One region of the Streptomyces sp. NPDC088554 genome, then DNA from elsewhere that is predicted to be linked to it. Evidence: riboswitches for the same ligand, from Rfam matches in the RefSeq annotation. Region 1 holds a riboswitch; the other holds the start of a gene.
What was found. A riboswitch is a leader RNA that binds a small molecule or an ion and turns the genes downstream of it on or off. The one in region 1 is predicted to bind S-adenosylmethionine.
Positions count from the first base shown of each region.

Region 2: another riboswitch for S-adenosylmethionine. It lies ahead of ACIP8W_RS13655 (aminotransferase class V-fold PLP-dependent enzyme); the one in region 1 lies ahead of thrC (threonine synthase).

Region 1 is NZ_JBIVMF010000015.1:41,166-48,819, reverse strand. Features, by position in the region: gene ACIP8W_RS18935 (MFS transporter) at 1-1,256, shown strand, start outside; gene groL (chaperonin GroEL) at 1,359-2,984, opposite strand; gene ACIP8W_RS18925 (cold-shock protein) at 3,441-3,644, opposite strand; gene ACIP8W_RS18920 (ubiquitin-like small modifier protein 1) at 4,044-4,319, opposite strand; gene thrC (threonine synthase) at 4,411-5,766, opposite strand; SAM riboswitch class I at 5,784-5,910, opposite strand; gene ACIP8W_RS18910 (glucosyl-3-phosphoglycerate synthase) at 6,086-7,105, shown strand; gene ACIP8W_RS18905 (hypothetical protein) at 7,162-7,341, shown strand; gene ACIP8W_RS18900 (trehalose-6-phosphate synthase) at 7,402-7,654, shown strand, end outside.
Region 2 is NZ_JBIVMF010000009.1:201,080-208,733, reverse strand. Features, by position in the region: gene ACIP8W_RS13675 (NYN domain-containing protein) at 1-939, opposite strand, end outside; gene ACIP8W_RS13670 (hypothetical protein) at 976-1,218, opposite strand; gene ACIP8W_RS13665 (rhomboid family intramembrane serine protease) at 1,369-2,094, shown strand; gene ACIP8W_RS13660 (Lrp/AsnC family transcriptional regulator) at 2,091-2,372, shown strand; gene ACIP8W_RS13655 (aminotransferase class V-fold PLP-dependent enzyme) at 2,386-3,801, opposite strand; SAM riboswitch class IV at 4,044-4,161, opposite strand; gene trpD (anthranilate phosphoribosyltransferase) at 4,343-5,407, opposite strand; gene ACIP8W_RS13645 (cytochrome bc complex cytochrome b subunit) at 5,561-7,195, opposite strand; gene ACIP8W_RS13640 (Rieske 2Fe-2S domain-containing protein) at 7,192-7,654, opposite strand, start outside.

The sequences.
Region 1 (7,654 bases):
TCGAAGACGTCCAGCACAGTGCGCACGGTGAACACACCGGCCCGGCAGCCACTCCGCCCGGCTTCGTCCCCAAGGTCTTCCTGGCGCAGTTCGGCCTCTTCGGCGCCCTGATGACACCGGTCCTCGTCACCATGGCGCTGCGCGTCGCCGAGGTGGATCCGGACAACAAGACCTCCAGCCTCAGCCTGGTGCTCGGTGTCGGCGCCATCTTCGCCCTGATCGCCAACCCGCTCGTGGGTCGGCTCTCGGACCGGACGACATCCCGGCTCGGCCGCCGCCGTCCCTGGCTGATCGGCGGGGTCGTCGGCGGGCTGACGGGGCTCGCGCTGATCGCCTTCGTACCGTCGATCCCGGTCATTCTCCTCGGCTGGATCATCACCCAGATCTGCTACAACGCCTCGCTCGCCACCCTCCAGGCGACCGTCCCCGACCAGGTCGCCCACCGGGACCGCGGCAAGGTCTCCGGTGCGCTCGGTGTCGCGCTCACCCTGGCCATCGTGGTCAGCGCGACACTCGCGGGGCAAGTGGCCGACGCCAGAGTGCAGTTCCTCGTACCGGCGGTGCTCGCCATCGTCCTCGTGGGCTGCTTCGCGGTGACGATGGAGGACAAGCCGCTGGCCACGGCCCCCGAGCCGTTCTCCGTCAAGGAGTTCGCGGGAAGCTTCTGGACGAACCCGGTCGAGCACCGGGACTTCGGCTGGGCCTGGGTCTCCAAGTTCCTGGTCACCTTCGGCATGATCGCGCCGACCTCGTACCTCGCGTACTACCTCACCGCCGACTTCGGCGTCAGCGACTCCGAGGTAGCCGCCAAGGTCTCGACGCTGATCGTCATCACCTACCTCTGCAACGCCGGCGCCGCGGCCGTCAGCGGCTGGCTGTCCGACCGGGTGGGTGCCCGCAAGCCCTTCATCCTCGGCAGCAGCCTGGTGGTCGTGGCCGGTCTGGTGGTGCTGGCGCTCGCGCCCGGCTTCACCGCCGTCGTCCTCGCGCAGGTCCTCATCGGGCTCGGTGGCGGCATGTTCTACGCGGTCGACCTCGCCCTGGTCACCGAGGTGCTGCCCGACCCGGACACCGCGGCCAAGGACCTCGGCGTCATGAACATAGCCAACGCCCTGCCCCAGAGCCTGGCCCCGGCCGTCGTCTCGGTGGTGCTGGTCGTCGCCGGAGGCGAGAACTACCCGCTCTTCTTCGCGGTCGCCGCGGCTCTCGCCGCGGTCGGCGCGCTGTCGGTGACACGCATTCGCGGCATCCGCTGAACCACCCGAGACCGCGGGAACGCCGAAGGGCGGCACCTCTTCGGAAAGAGGTGCCGCCCTCCGTCAGGACGGTTGATCCACTGGGGCCGGGGCCCCGGTCGATCAGAAGTCCATGTCACCGCCGGGCATGCCGCCACCGGCCGGAGCGGCGCCGGCCTTCTCGGGCTTGTCGGCGATAACGGCCTCGGTGGTGAGGAAGAGCGCCGCGATGGAGGCGGCGTTCTGCAGCGCGGAGCGCGTCACCTTCGCGGGGTCGATGATGCCTTCGGCGATCATGTCGACGTACTCACCGGTCGCGGCGTTCAGGCCGTGGCCGACCGTCAGGTTGCGGACCTTCTCGACGACGACGCCGCCCTCAAGGCCACCGTTGACGGCGATCTGCTTGAGCGGAGCCTCCAGCGCGAGCTTGACGATCGCGGCACCAGTGGCCTCGTCGCCCGTCAGCTCAAGCTTCTCGAAGACCGAGGAAGCCTGGAGCAGAGCCACGCCACCACCGGCGACGATGCCCTCCTCGACGGCGGCCTTGGCGTTGCGCACCGCGTCCTCGATGCGGTGCTTGCGCTCCTTCAGCTCGACCTCGGTCGCGGCACCGGCCTTGATGACGGCCACGCCGCCCGCGAGCTTCGCCAGGCGCTCCTGGAGCTTCTCGCGGTCGTAGTCCGAGTCGCTGTTCTCGATCTCGGCGCGGATCTGGTTGACCCGACCGGCGACCTGGTCGCTGTCACCGGCACCGTCGACGATGGTGGTCTCGTCCTTGGTGATGACGACCTTGCGGGCGCGGCCCAGCAGGTCGAGACCGGCGTTCTCCAGCTTGAGGCCGACCTCCTCGGAGATGACCGTACCGCCGGTGAGGATGGCGATGTCGTTGAGCATGGCCTTGCGGCGGTCGCCGAAGCCCGGTGCCTTGACGGCGACGGACTTGAAGGTGCCACGGATCTTGTTGACGACCAGGGTCGACAGCGCCTCGCCCTCGACGTCCTCCGCGATGATCAGCAGGGGCTTGCCCGACTGCATGACCTTCTCCAGCAGCGGAAGGAGGTCCTTCACGTTGCCGATCTTGGAGTTGACGATCAGGAGGTACGGGTCGTCGAGCGACGCCTCCATACGCTCCATGTCCGTGGCGAAGTACGCCGAGATGTAGCCCTTGTCGAAGCGCATGCCCTCCGTCAGCTCAAGCTCCAGCCCGAAGGTCTGGGACTCCTCGACGGTGATGACGCCTTCCTTGCCGACCTTGTCCATGGCCTCGGCGATCAGCTCGCCGATCTGGGTGTCAGCGGCGGAGATGGAGGCGGTCGAAGCGATCTGCTCCTTGGTCTCCACGTCCTTGGCCTGCTCCAGCAGCGCACCGGAGACGGCCTCGACGGCCTTCTCGATGCCACGCTTGAGGGCCATCGGGTTGGCGCCGGCGGCTACGTTGCGCAGGCCCTCGCGGACGAGCGCCTGGGCGAGCACGGTCGCGGTGGTCGTACCGTCACCGGCGACGTCGTCCGTCTTCTTGGCGACTTCCTTGACCAGCTCGGCGCCGATCTTCTCGTACGGGTCCTCGAGCTCGATCTCCTTGGCGATGGAAACACCATCGTTGGTGATCGTGGGGGCGCCCCACTTCTTCTCAAGGACGACGTTGCGCCCCTTGGGACCAAGGGTGACCTTGACGGCGTCGGCGAGCTGGTTCATCCCGCGCTCGAGACCGCGCCGTGCCTCCTCGTCGAACGCGATGATCTTGGCCATGTGAAGTGGTCCTCCCGGACAGATCGGGTCTCCCCCGCCTCGAACGCACGCTGCGAGCTTGGGGGAAGGATTGCTCCGGACCGCGCTGGCGCCCGCGACGGACGGCCTGAGAGCCGCTGGTTCCTTGCCCCATCGGCTCTTCGGGCCTCACCGACCCGGTCCTTAAGTTGTCACTCTCACCTGCAGAGTGCTAACGCCAATAATTAGCACTCGACCCCCGAGAGTGCAAGCGCCCGAAGGGCATCCTTGGGGGGGTGGTGGCCGGGCGACGGGTGGGCGCAAGCGCCCGAAGGGCGTCCTTGAGGGGTGGCGGGCGTCGCCCCTCCGCGAGGGACCACCGCACCGGGCACCGCACCCGCGACGCACGAGGGCCCGCGTCCCAGGTGCGGGACGCGGACCCCTCGTGCGTGAGCATGAGTACGCGTGTGAGTGCGTCGGTGGCCGATCGCGCCGGAATCAGACGGCGAGCTTGACCATGTCCGCCTGCGGACCCTTCTGGCCCTGCGAGATCTCGAACTCCACTCGCTGACCTTCTTCAAGGGTGCGGTAACCGTCCATCTGAATCGCGCTGTAGTGGACGAATACATCCGCACCACCGTCTACCGCGATGAAGCCGTAGCCCTTCTCCGCGTTGAACCACTTGACGGTGCCCTGAGCCATGCCTAACTCCCCTATTACTGGCCCTTGCACGGGGCCACACTTCGCGCCGGAACGCGTCGACCGCGGCTGAATGTATCTGCCCAACTGCCCTCTGCAACAGGTCAATCGGACGAGAAATCTGGCCGTGGCCGAAGGCGTGGCCGAACACGCATAGCGTTGAATTCGCAGCGATCCAGGGCAAGTCGGGCCGGACAAAGGCCACGTACCGCACAAACGACACCTGGAGTCGAGCCCCATGTTGTCGCGTTCTCGTATGCGCTCGGGAGCGAGTGACATCGGAGCGGCGCCGAAAAAGGAGGGGCGTTCCCCCACTCTAGCGTGCTCAATCATTCAGAATGGCCCCCTCCGTTTTCCCGGAGAGGGCCATTCCGATCACGCTCGTACGAAGATTTGCGCGACTCAGCCGCCCGCGACCGCCGGGATGATCGAGATGCCGGCGCCGGCGGGGGTCGCGGTCTCCAGGCCCTGTTCGAAGCGGACGTCGTCGTCGTTGACGTACACGTTGACGAAGCGCCGCAGCTTGCCCTGGTCGTCCAGGACGCGGGCGGCGATGCCCGGGTGGTTGGTCTCCAGGGACTGGATGACCTCGGAAAGCGTCGCGCCCTCCGCCGGGACTTCTGCCTGGCCACCCGTGTAGGTGCGGAGGATGGTGGGGATACGGACCTTGACGCTCATGAGGGTGCCTTTCCGGGAAGGGAAGGAAGATCGACGAAGGAGAGGTGGAAGATCGGCGAGGGGAGGAGAGCCGGACCGGGCGGGAGCCGGGTCAGCTCGCCGCGTCGCTCGCCAGGCCCGCCGCGCGGAACGCTTCGAGGCTCGGCCTGATCGTCGCCGTCGGCCCGGTCGTGGGTGCCACGGCGTCCAGGGTCTTGAGGCCGTCGCCGGTGTTCAGGACCACGGTGGTGAGGGTCGGGTCGAGGAGACCGGCCTCGATGAGCTTCTTCGTCACGCCGACGGTCACCCCGCCCGCCGTCTCCGCGAAGATCCCCTCGGTGCGCGCCAGCAGCTTGATCGCGTCGACGATCTGCTCGTCGTTGACGTCCTCGACCGCTCCGCCGGTACGACGGGCGATGTCCAGGACGTACGGGCCGTCCGCCGGGTTGCCGATCGCCAGGGACTTGGCGATGGTGTCCGGCTTCTGCGGGCGTACGACGTCGTGGCCGGCCTTGAAGGCGGCGGACACCGGCGAGCAGCCCTCGGCCTGGGCGCCGAAGATCTTGTACGGCCTGTCCTCGACCAGGCCCAGCTTGATCAGCTCCTGGAGCCCCTTGTCGATCTTCGTGAGCTGCGATCCGGAGGCGATCGGGATGACGAGCTGGTCGGGCAGCTCCCAGCCGAGCTGCTCGCAGATCTCGTACGCGAGCGTCTTGGAGCCCTCGCCGTAGTACGGGCGGAGGTTGACGTTGACGAAGCCCCAGCCCTCGCCGAGCGGGTCGCCGATCAGTTCGGAGCAGAAGCGGTTGACGTCGTCGTAATTGCCCTCGATACCGACCAGTTCACCGCCGTACACGGCCGCCATGACGACCTTGCCCTGCTCCAGGTCGTGCGGGATGAACACGCAGGAGCGGAAGCCGGCGCGGGCGGCGGCGGCGCCGACCGCTCCCGCGAGGTTGCCGGTGGAGGAGCAGGAGAGGGTGGTGAAGCCGAAGGCGCGGGCGGCCTCGACGGCGATGGCGACGACGCGGTCCTTGAAGGAGTGCGTCGGGTTCCCGGAGTCGTCCTTGATGTGCAGATCGCCGGTGACGCCCAGCTCGCGGGCGAGGTTGTCGGCCTTGACCAGCTTGGTGAAGCCGGGGTTGATGTTGGGCTTGGTGGCCACATCGGCGGGGACGGGCAGCAGCGGCGCGTAACGCCAGATGTTGTTCGGGCCCTCCGCGATGCGCTTCTTCAGCTCGTCAGGGGTGCCGCTCGGCAGGTCGTACGCGACTTCGAGCGGCCCGAAACAGCTCGCACAGGCGAAGATCGGCCCGAGGTCGAAACGCTCTCCGCATTCGCGGCAGGAAAGCGCGGCGGCGGGTCCGAGATCGATGGAGATCTTCGCGGCGGTCTCCGCGATGCCGGAAGTTTCCGCGGCGTCGGTACCGCTCTTGCCGTCATTCGTCCGGACGGTCTGCACAGCCATGATGGCGAGGCCCTTTCTCCTCATCTTCCTCGCGGCGTACTTCGCCACAAGACGGAATTGGCACCTTCCCCACCTGACCTCGCGGTCGGCGGGAGGGTTGCCGGGACTTCAACGGGCCGTTCCCTCTGTCCCTCTGGATGAGCGCTATGGCGCCGGACCCGGGGTCCGGCGCGTTTGTCACCACGGACCCCGGCATGCGGTGGTCATCGGTGTTGTTCAAGACTGTAACCGAAGGCGCGGACCGTTGAGATAGTCGTCCGCACCGCGAGATGGATCACATGTATCGCGGTTCTATGGATCAGCCCAGGGAGTACCGAACGTGCTGGAAGAGGTGGACCGCTGGCTGACCAGGCGTTCCTGGTCAGCTGCCGACCGTACGCCCGCCCGGTTGCTGGCGGCGAAAGCCGCGCGCGGCACCACGGTGAGCGTGGTGCTTCCGGCGCTGAACGAGGAGGAGACGGTCGGCGAGATCGTCTCGGTGATCCGGCGGGAACTGATGGCGAGGACAGAGCCGGGAACGGCCGGCGCGGCGGCAGGGCCGGGCGCGGGGCCGGTGCCGCTGGTCGACGAGCTGGTGGTGATCGACTCCGGCTCCACCGACCGTACGGCCGAGGTCGCCGCCGCCGCGGGCGCGCGGGTGGTGCACCGGGACGCGATACTTCCGCGGCTGCCCGCGCTCCCCGGCAAGGGCGAGGTGCTGTGGCGGTCGCTGCTGGTGACGAGCGGCGACATCGTGTGTTTCGTGGACGCCGACCTGCGGGAGTTCTCTGCGGACTTCGTCTCCGGGACCGTGGGCCCGCTGCTCACCGAGCCCGAGGTGCAGTTCGTCAAGGCGATGTACGACCGCCCGCTGGGCAAAGGCGCGGACGTGGACGGAGGCGCGGGCGCGGGTGGCCAGGGCGGGCGGGTGACAGAGCTGGTCGCGCGCCCGCTGCTGAATCTGCACTGGCCCCGGCTGGCCGGCTTCGTCCAGCCGCTGGGCGGTGAGTACGCGGCGCGGCGGTCGCTGCTGGAGCGGCTGCCGTTCCCGGTCGGGTACGGCGTGGAGCTGGGCCTGCTGGTGGACGCGCTGCACACGGTCGGCCTCGACGCGCTGGCGCAGGTCGATGTGGGGGTACGGCTCCACCGCCACCAGGACGACCGGGCGCTGGGGCGGATGGCGGCGGCGATCTACCGTACGGCGCAGCTACGGCTCTCGCGGGGGCATCTGGTACGGCCGCTGCTGACCCAGTTCGAGCGGGGCGCCGATGGTTTCGTACCGCGTACGCATGCCGTGGACACGGAGGAGCGGCCGCCGATGCGGGAGATCGCGGAGTACACGGCAGGCCGCGCGGCGTAACAGCACATTTTCGGATCAGCTGTCTAAATTAATGCCTTATGCACCCATTTTCTGTTGTGCGGCAGCAGCTGATCGGAACACTGGAAACACTGGCGGACGCGCACGGGCACCCCTACGGACAGCTCGCGCACACCGGCTCGACCGCCGAGCGGTTGTGGCTGCTGGGCGGGGTGGCACTGGCGCTGACGGGGGCGGGGGCAGTCGCGCTGGCCGCCACGCGCGGGCGCCGCGACTGAGAGTTGGCGTAGATACGCCCGTACGTTTGAGCGTTTCCCTGACGGGCTAGGTTTCGGCACATGGCCTCCGATCAGTCCGAGCAGTCCGAGCAGTCCGAAGGATCCACAGCGCACGCGAACCCCGCGCGGGTCCTCGTCGCGTCCAACCGCGGCCCCGTCTCGTACACCCTGCGGGCCGACGGCGAGCTGGAGGCGCGGCGCGGTGGTGGCGGGCTGGTGTCCGGGCTGTCGGCCATCGACTCGGACGCGGACGCCGTGTGGGTCTGCGCGGCGCTCGGGGACGGTGACCGGGAGGCCGTGCGGCGTACGGAAG
Region 2 (7,654 bases), on a different contig from region 1:
CGCGCGGGCCGCCACGTCCTTGGGCGACATCCGGCCCGGCTCGACCGCGTCGACCGTATCGGCGGGACGGTTCGCGGCGGGTGGCAGGGCGAGTTCGCGCCGTAGCCCCTGCGCCGCCTCCAGCACCGTGTCCAGCAGCAGCCGCAGCCGCATGTCCTCGACCGAGCGCCCCTCCCGGGCGGCCCGGCGGCCCGCCTCGACCGCGGCCTCCGCCTCGGCGAGGCGCGCCTTGACCCGCCGGGTCTCGCTCTCGGCGGCCGACACCGAGGCGGCGGCCTCCGCCCGGAGCGTCTCGACCTCGGCGCCGACCCGGCGCAGCGCGGCCTCGCCGCGCTTCACATCGCTCTGGGCGCTGCGCAGTTTGCGGTGGAGCGACTCGGCCTCCTTGCGGGCCGCCTCCAGCTCCGCGCGGAGCCGTTCGGTGTCGGTCCTGGTGAGCGCCCTGGCGGCGGCCAGCTCCGCCCGGAGCCGCTCCAGCTCGCGCCGGGTCTCCTCGTCGGCGCGCTCGGCGTCGGCGCGCTGCGCCTCCTCGCCCGCGGCGGCCACCAGCTTCACCCATCCGGGTGGCCGCAGCACATACGCGGCGGCGGCCACATCGACGGGGTCCGCGGCGGCGGGCGGCGATCCGGACTCCAGGGCAGCGGCCAGTTCGGGCTGCGCGACGGCGATGCGCTCCCCGATCCGCTGCCGGAACAGCAGGTCGCTCTCCAGGGCCGCGGCCATCGCGTTGCCCGCGAACTTGGTCCGCCTGTTCGGCGTGAACCGGGCGTACTGCCGCAGCTGCGCGGGCAGTTCCGTGACGGTCAGGCCGCCGAAGGCGTCCGAGACCAGCGCGACGACCCGGCGCCGCACTCCGTCCGGGAGGGGGCGGTCGAGCGCCTCCGCGGCGTCACCGCCGGCCGCACCGGCCGGCTCAGCACCGCCCGCGGGCTGCTCCACGATCCGTCACCCCACTACCCCTTTCGGGCGGCTCCGTCAGGAACCGGCGCCCGGCCTGTCCACCAGCTCGATCTGATCCACCGCGTTGCACCAACGGCAGCGCACCGACTCGATGGTCTCACTGACCACCTCGCGCTCCTCGACCTTAGGCTCCCCGGCCAGGTCCAGATGGACGTACTCGACAGCCTTCGACGAACGCGTCACATCGAACCGGGTCAGATTGCCGCACAGGGTGCAGCGCCACCGAGTGGCGGCCGTGGGCTCGGGAACCGTCGTCATGCCTGCCTCGTTTCGTTCGTCCCTCGTGCGGTGCCCCGCGCTACGGCGTCGAACCGCGTATTACACCGGGCAACCCTACGGCCTCCCGGGCACCCCGCGGGGCGGCGAGGCGCTCCGTACCGTTCGGTCCCGGTACGCGATGCTCTGTCCATGACCCTGCGGCGGACGATCACCAGGTGGACGGCGGACGGCCGGCCGCTGGTGACCCACGGACTGATCGCCCTGTGCGTGCTGGCCTTCCTGGTCGGCCCGGTCTCCGGCCTCCACCCGGGGCACGGCCGGGGAGACGCCCTGCTGGCCGCGCAGAGCGCCTACTTCGAGCGCTGGGGCGTTATCCCGGCCGAACTGACGCGCGGCTCCCCGGGAGCCCTCCGCACCCCGTTGACGGCCCTCTTCGTCCACGGAAGCTGGCTGCACCTGCTGGGGAACATGCTCTTCCTGTACGTCTTCGGCGCGATGGCCGAGGAGCGGATGGGCCGGATCCGGTTCCTGCTCTTCTATCTCGCCGTCGGCGCTCTCGCGCTGTCCGGCTACGCCGTCGCGAACGCCGCCTCCGACCAGACCCTCGTGGGCGCCTCCGGCGCGATCTCGGGGGTGCTCGGCGCCTTTCTCCATCTCTTCCCCCGGGCCAGGGTCACCAGCCTCTTCCCGTTCCTGTTCTTCCTGCCGCTGCGTTTCCCGGCCTGGATCGTGCTGGTCTTCTGGTTCACGCTCCAGTGGCTGGCCGCGCGCGGCGCGGAGCCGGGCCCCGGAGTTGCCTATCTGGCCCATCTGGTGGGCTTCGGCGCCGGTTTCCTCTACGCCTGGGGGCGGTACTGGCGTACCGATACAGTGAGAGCCACAACCGGGGCCACCGAGGGAGAACGCCAACCGTGATCACCGCGATCGTGCTCATCAAGACCAGCGTCGACCGGATCCCCGAGATCGCCGAGTCGATCGCCGCGCTGGACAGCGTCAGCGAGGTCTTCTCCGTGACGGGTACGTACGACCTGATCGCCATGGTCCGCGTCGCCGGGCACGACGATCTGGCCGATGTCATCCCCGGCGCGATCAGCAAGATCCCGGGCGTCGAGGCCACGGACACGCATGTGGCGTTCCGTACGTACTCGCAGCACGACCTGGAAGCGGCCTTCGCCATCGGCCTCGACGCCTGACGCGTATCAGGCCCTACGCCGCGCCACCGTCCCGGTCCGGTACGCAACGGCCGTCCTCCGTGCGGTAGTTCCACCGCGCGCCGTCGCTCACCAGCTCCTGTACGGCATGGACGAACCGCTCCACGTGCTCGTCGGGCGTCCCCGCCCCGAAGCTGACCCGGATCGCGTTCAGCGAACTCTCCCCCGGCTCCGCCTCCGGGGCGCCGCACTCCCCCGGGTCGCGCGGGTCGCTGCCCAGCAGCGTGCGCACCAGCGGGTGGGCGCAGAACAGGCCGTCGCGTACGCCGATGCCGTACTCCGCCGAGAGGGCGGCGGCGAAGTGCGAGCTGTTCCATCCCTCGACCACGAAGGACAGCACCCCGACCCGTGGCGCGTCGTCGCCGAAGAGCGAGAGCACCCGCACCTCGGGCACCTCGGCCAGGCCCTCGCGCACCCGCGCGACCAGCCGCCGCTCGCGCGCGGCCAGTGCGTCGAAACCGGCCTCGGCCAGCGCCTTGCAGGCCGAGGCGATGGCGTACACCCCGATGACATTGGGCGAACCGGCCTCGTGGCGGGCCGCCGTGGTGTGCCAGTCGACGTCCACCCCGCCGTCCGCCCGGCGCGCGACCTTGCGGCTGGCGCCGCCGCCCGCGAGATACGGCTCGGCGGCCTGGAGCCAGTCGGCGCGGCCCGCGAGCACCCCGGAGCCGAAGGGCGCGTACAGCTTGTGCCCGGAGAAGGCGATCCAGTCGACGTCCAGCTCGGCGATGTCCACGGCGTGATGCGGTACGAGCTGGGCGGCGTCCAGCACGATCCGGGCGCCGTGCGCGTGCGCGGCGGCGGCCAGTTCCCGTACGGGCCACAGCTCACCGGTCACATTGGACGCACCCGTCACACAGACCAGCGCCGGCCCCTGCGGGTCGCGTGAGGCGAGCGCGCGCTCCAGTGTGGCGACGGCCGCGGCCGGGGTGCGGGGGGCGTTCAGATAGGTCACGCGGGCGTCCCGCCAGGGCAGCAGGGAGGCGTGGTGCTCCGTCTCGAAGACGAAGACCTGGCAGCCGTCCGGGATCGCGGCGGCGAGCAGATTCAGCGAGTCCGTGGTCGAGCGGGTGAAGACCACCTGGTCGTCCGGGCGGCAGCCGAGGAACTCGGCGACCGTACGGCGGCTGTTCTCGAACAGGTCGGTGGAGAGCTGCGACAGATACCCGGCCCCCCGGTGCACGCTGCCGTAGTACGGGGCGTACGCGGCGATGTCGTCCCACACCCGCTGGAGCGCCGGGGCGCTGGCCGCGTAGTCCAGCGCGGCGTAACTGACCTCGCCGCCGGTCACGAGCGGCACGGTCACGTCCCGGCCGAGCACCGGCAGCGGGGCGGCACAGGCGGGGTCGTCGGACGGCGCGACGGAGGGGGCGGCGGACGAGGTGGCGGTGGCGTTCGGGTATGCGGACATGGCGTTATCTCCCGGCAGGACACGTGGAAACGGCTTCAAGGACCCGCGGGCGGGCACGGCGGAGCCGTGACACGGCGCGGGGGATACCTCGACACGCGGAGATCGCTGGGGATCAGGGGAATACCGGAGATCACGGGGGACCGCCGCGCGGAGGGTGTTGAAGAGGGGGCCTGAAAGCCCTAACGCATTCGCTTGCTCACGAGACTGCTCCCTTGAGGACCAGGACCCCAAAGGTGGCAAGGGGTCCGCGCTTGCCGCAGACCTCGCTGCCTACGGCCTGGTCTTCACCCGGGGCACCCCGCCACGGACGGAGGGTTGCCGGACAGCGAGCCGGGGCCTAAATCGCTGTCACTCATGACCTTGGGCGAGAGTATGGCACAGGGCGCCGGGCGCCCCAAGAGATGTCCGCCATGCGGGACGGAAGGGACGGGAGGGGGCAGGAAAGGCGGGCCGGACCGGCAGGACGGGCAGGAACCCAACCCGACGCCCCACCCGGCTCGACCCCACCCGGCTCGACCCGCCCCTCCCCCGTCTCACCCGCTCAGGCGTTGCTCGCCGCCACCCAGCGCGACAGCGCCCGCGCCGCCGCCCCCGAGTCGATCGACTCCGCGGCCCGCGCGATCCCCGCCGTCAGCTGCTCCTCCAGCGAGCCCGCGGCCGGGTCCAGCGCCACCAGCGCCGCCGCCGAGTTGAGCAGCACGGCGTCCCGTACGGGTCCGGTCTCGCCGCCCAGCAACCGGCGGGCGACATCGGCGTTGTACGAGGCGTCCGCGCCTCGCAGCGCCTCCACGGGCACCAGCGGCAGCCCCACGTCCCTGGGGTCGAAGGGCCGCTCGGCGACCCCGCCGTCCCGTACGACCCAGACCCGGGACGTCGCGGTGGTCGTCAGCTCGTCGAGCCCGTCGTCACCCCGGAAGACCAGCGCGGAGTTGCCCCGCTCGGCCAGCACCCCGGCCACGATCGGCGCCATCCGGAGGTCCGCCACGCCCACGGCCTGGGCGCGGACCCGGGCCGGGTTGGTGAGCGGGCCGAGGATGTTGAACGTGGTCTGGGCACCCAGCTCCCGGCGGGCCTTGGCCGCGTACCGCAGCGCGGGGTGGAACTTCACCGCGAAGCAGAAGGTGATGCCCGCCTCCTCGGCGACCTCCGCGACCCGTCGCGGTGTCAGCTCCAAATTGACGCCGAGCTTCTCCAGTACGTCCGAGGCACCGCTCGCCGACGACGAGGCGCGGTTGCCGTGCTTGACGACCTTCGCGCCGGTCCCCGCGAGGACGATCGCGGACATGGTGGAGATGTTGACGGTCTTGGCGAGATCGCCGCCGGTGCCGACGATGTCGACCGTACGGCCGGGCACCTCGATCGTGTTGGCGTGCGCGTACATGGCGCGCACCAGCCCGGTGACCTCCTCGACGGTCTCGCCCTTGGCACGCAGCGCGACCGCGAACCCGGCGATCTGCACATCGGTGGCCTCGCCGCTCATGATGCGGTCCATGGCCCAGGCCGTGTCCCCGGTGTTCAGATCCTCGCCGCGCAGCAGGCGGTTCAGCACACCCGGCCAGGTGCGGCCCGCCACGGTGTCGCCTCCGACGGGGGTAACAGCGCTCATCGCTCGCTCCTGGGGTCCGGGACGGTACACGGGCCCGCCTGGGCCCGGGTCAACCCTATCGGGCCCGGAAACGCCGGGGGCCCCGGCCGGTTCCCTGGTGGGAGACCGGGCCGGGGCCCTCGGTGGTGGCGACCTGGAAAGGCCGGGCGGGGATCAGTGGTGGCCGTGGCCGCTGCTGATCTCCTTGTACTCCTCGGCGGTGGGCTTGGGGATCTGGTTGCCCTCCCCGTAGTAGCCCTTGCTGAGCTTGACCCTGAGCTTCTCGACCGGCGACACCTTGCGGCGTACCCCGTTCTCGTCGACCTCGGGACCCAGCTCCGCGGGCCGGTACTGCTCGTGCGCGGTGAGCGTGTGCAGGGCCTCCTGGTCCAGCGGGGCGTGCACCTCGATGAACTCTCCGTGCGGCAGCCGCTTGATGATGCCGGACTCGCGTCCGTGCAGCACCTTCTCCGCGTCGCGCCGCTGGAGGCCGATGCAGATCCGCTTGGTGATGATGAAGGTGACGACCGGGACGACGAAGAAGCCGATGCGCACGAACCAGGTGATCGAGTTGATCGACAGATGGAAGTGCGTCGCCCACAGGTCGTTTCCGCCGCCGACCAGGAGGACGAAGTACCAGGCCAGCCAGGCCACACCGAAGGCGGTGCGGGTCGGGGCGTTGCGCGGGCGGTCCAGGATGTGGTGCTCGCGCTTGTCGCCGGTGACCCAGGCCTCGATGAACGGGTAGACCGCGATCGAGCCGAGGACCAGGCCGAGGACCATCAGCGGGATGAACACACCCAGGACGAGCGTGTGTCCCGCGAAGTTGATCTCCCAGCCGGGCATGGCCCGGATGAGGCCCTCGGGCGCTCCCATGTACCAGTCGGGCTGGGCTCCGGTGGAGACCTGGTCCGCGCGGTACGGGCCGAGCGCCCAGATCGGGTTGATCGTCGCGATGGCCGAGACGATCGAGATCAGCCCGAAGACCAGGAAGAAGAAGCCTCCGGCCTTGGCCATGTAGACCGGCAGCAGCGGCATGCCCACGACGTTGTTGTTGGTCCGGCCGGGACCCGCGAACTGCGTGTGCTTGTGGTAGAAGACCAGGATCAGGTGGGCCACGACCAGCCCGAGCATGATGCCGGGCAGCAGCAGGATGTGGACCGAGTAGAACCGGGCCACGAAGTCGGTGCCCGGGAACTCCCCGCCGAACAGGAACATCGAGATGTACGTACCGACGATCGGCACGGACAGGATCGCGCCCTGCGTGAAGCGGACACCGGTGCCGGAGAGCAGGTCGTCCGGGAGCGAGTAACCGGTGAACCCGGTGAACATGCCCAGGACGAACAGCAGGAAGCCGAACAGCCAGTTGACCTCGCGCGGCTTGCGGAAGGCGCCCGTGAAGAAGACGCGCATCATGTGGACCATCATGGCCGCGAGGAAGATCAGCGCCGCCCAGTGGTGGATCTGCCGGATGAGCAGACCGCCACGGACGTCGAAGCTGATGTCGAGTGTCGAGGCGTACGCCTCCGACATCAGCACGCCCTGGAGCGGGACGTAACTGCCGTGGTACTCCACCTCGTTCATCGACGGGTGGAAGAACAGCGTCAGATACACACCCGTGAGGATGATGATGATGAAGCTGTAGAGGCAGATCTCACCGAGCATGAAGGACCAGTGGTCCGGGAAGATCTTGCGCATGTTGGCCTTGGCGAGGGAGTAGATCCCCAGCCGGCCGTCCGCCCAGTCGGCGACCCGCTCGCCCGCGGGCGCTTTGCGGTTCTTGTCGTCCGTGACAGTGCTGGTACTCATCCGCGCTCCCAGAAGGCAGGGCCGACGGGCTCGTCGAAGTCGCCGAGCGCCTCAAGGTTTCCGGCGGCGTTCACACCGATCCGCAGCTGCGGAAGGGCGTGACCGGCCGGGCCGAAGATGACGCGGGCGCCGTCGGAGAGGTCGAAGGTGGACTGGTGGCACGGGCAGAGCACATGGTGCGTCTGCTGCTCGTAGAGGCTGATCGGGCAGCCGACATGCGTGCAGATCTTGGAGAACGCCACGATGCCCTGGTGGGACCAGTCGAGTTCGCGCTTGTCCTTGATCTCGTCCGGCTGGATACGGACGATCATCAGGGCCGCCTTGGCGATCTCCCGCTGGAAGTCCTCGCTGTGCTCCTCCAGCCCCTCGGGCATGGCGAAGGTCAGCGAGCCCACGACGACGTCCTCGGGACGCAGCGGCTCGTGGGTGTTCATGTTGATCAGCTCTTTGCCCTTGGCC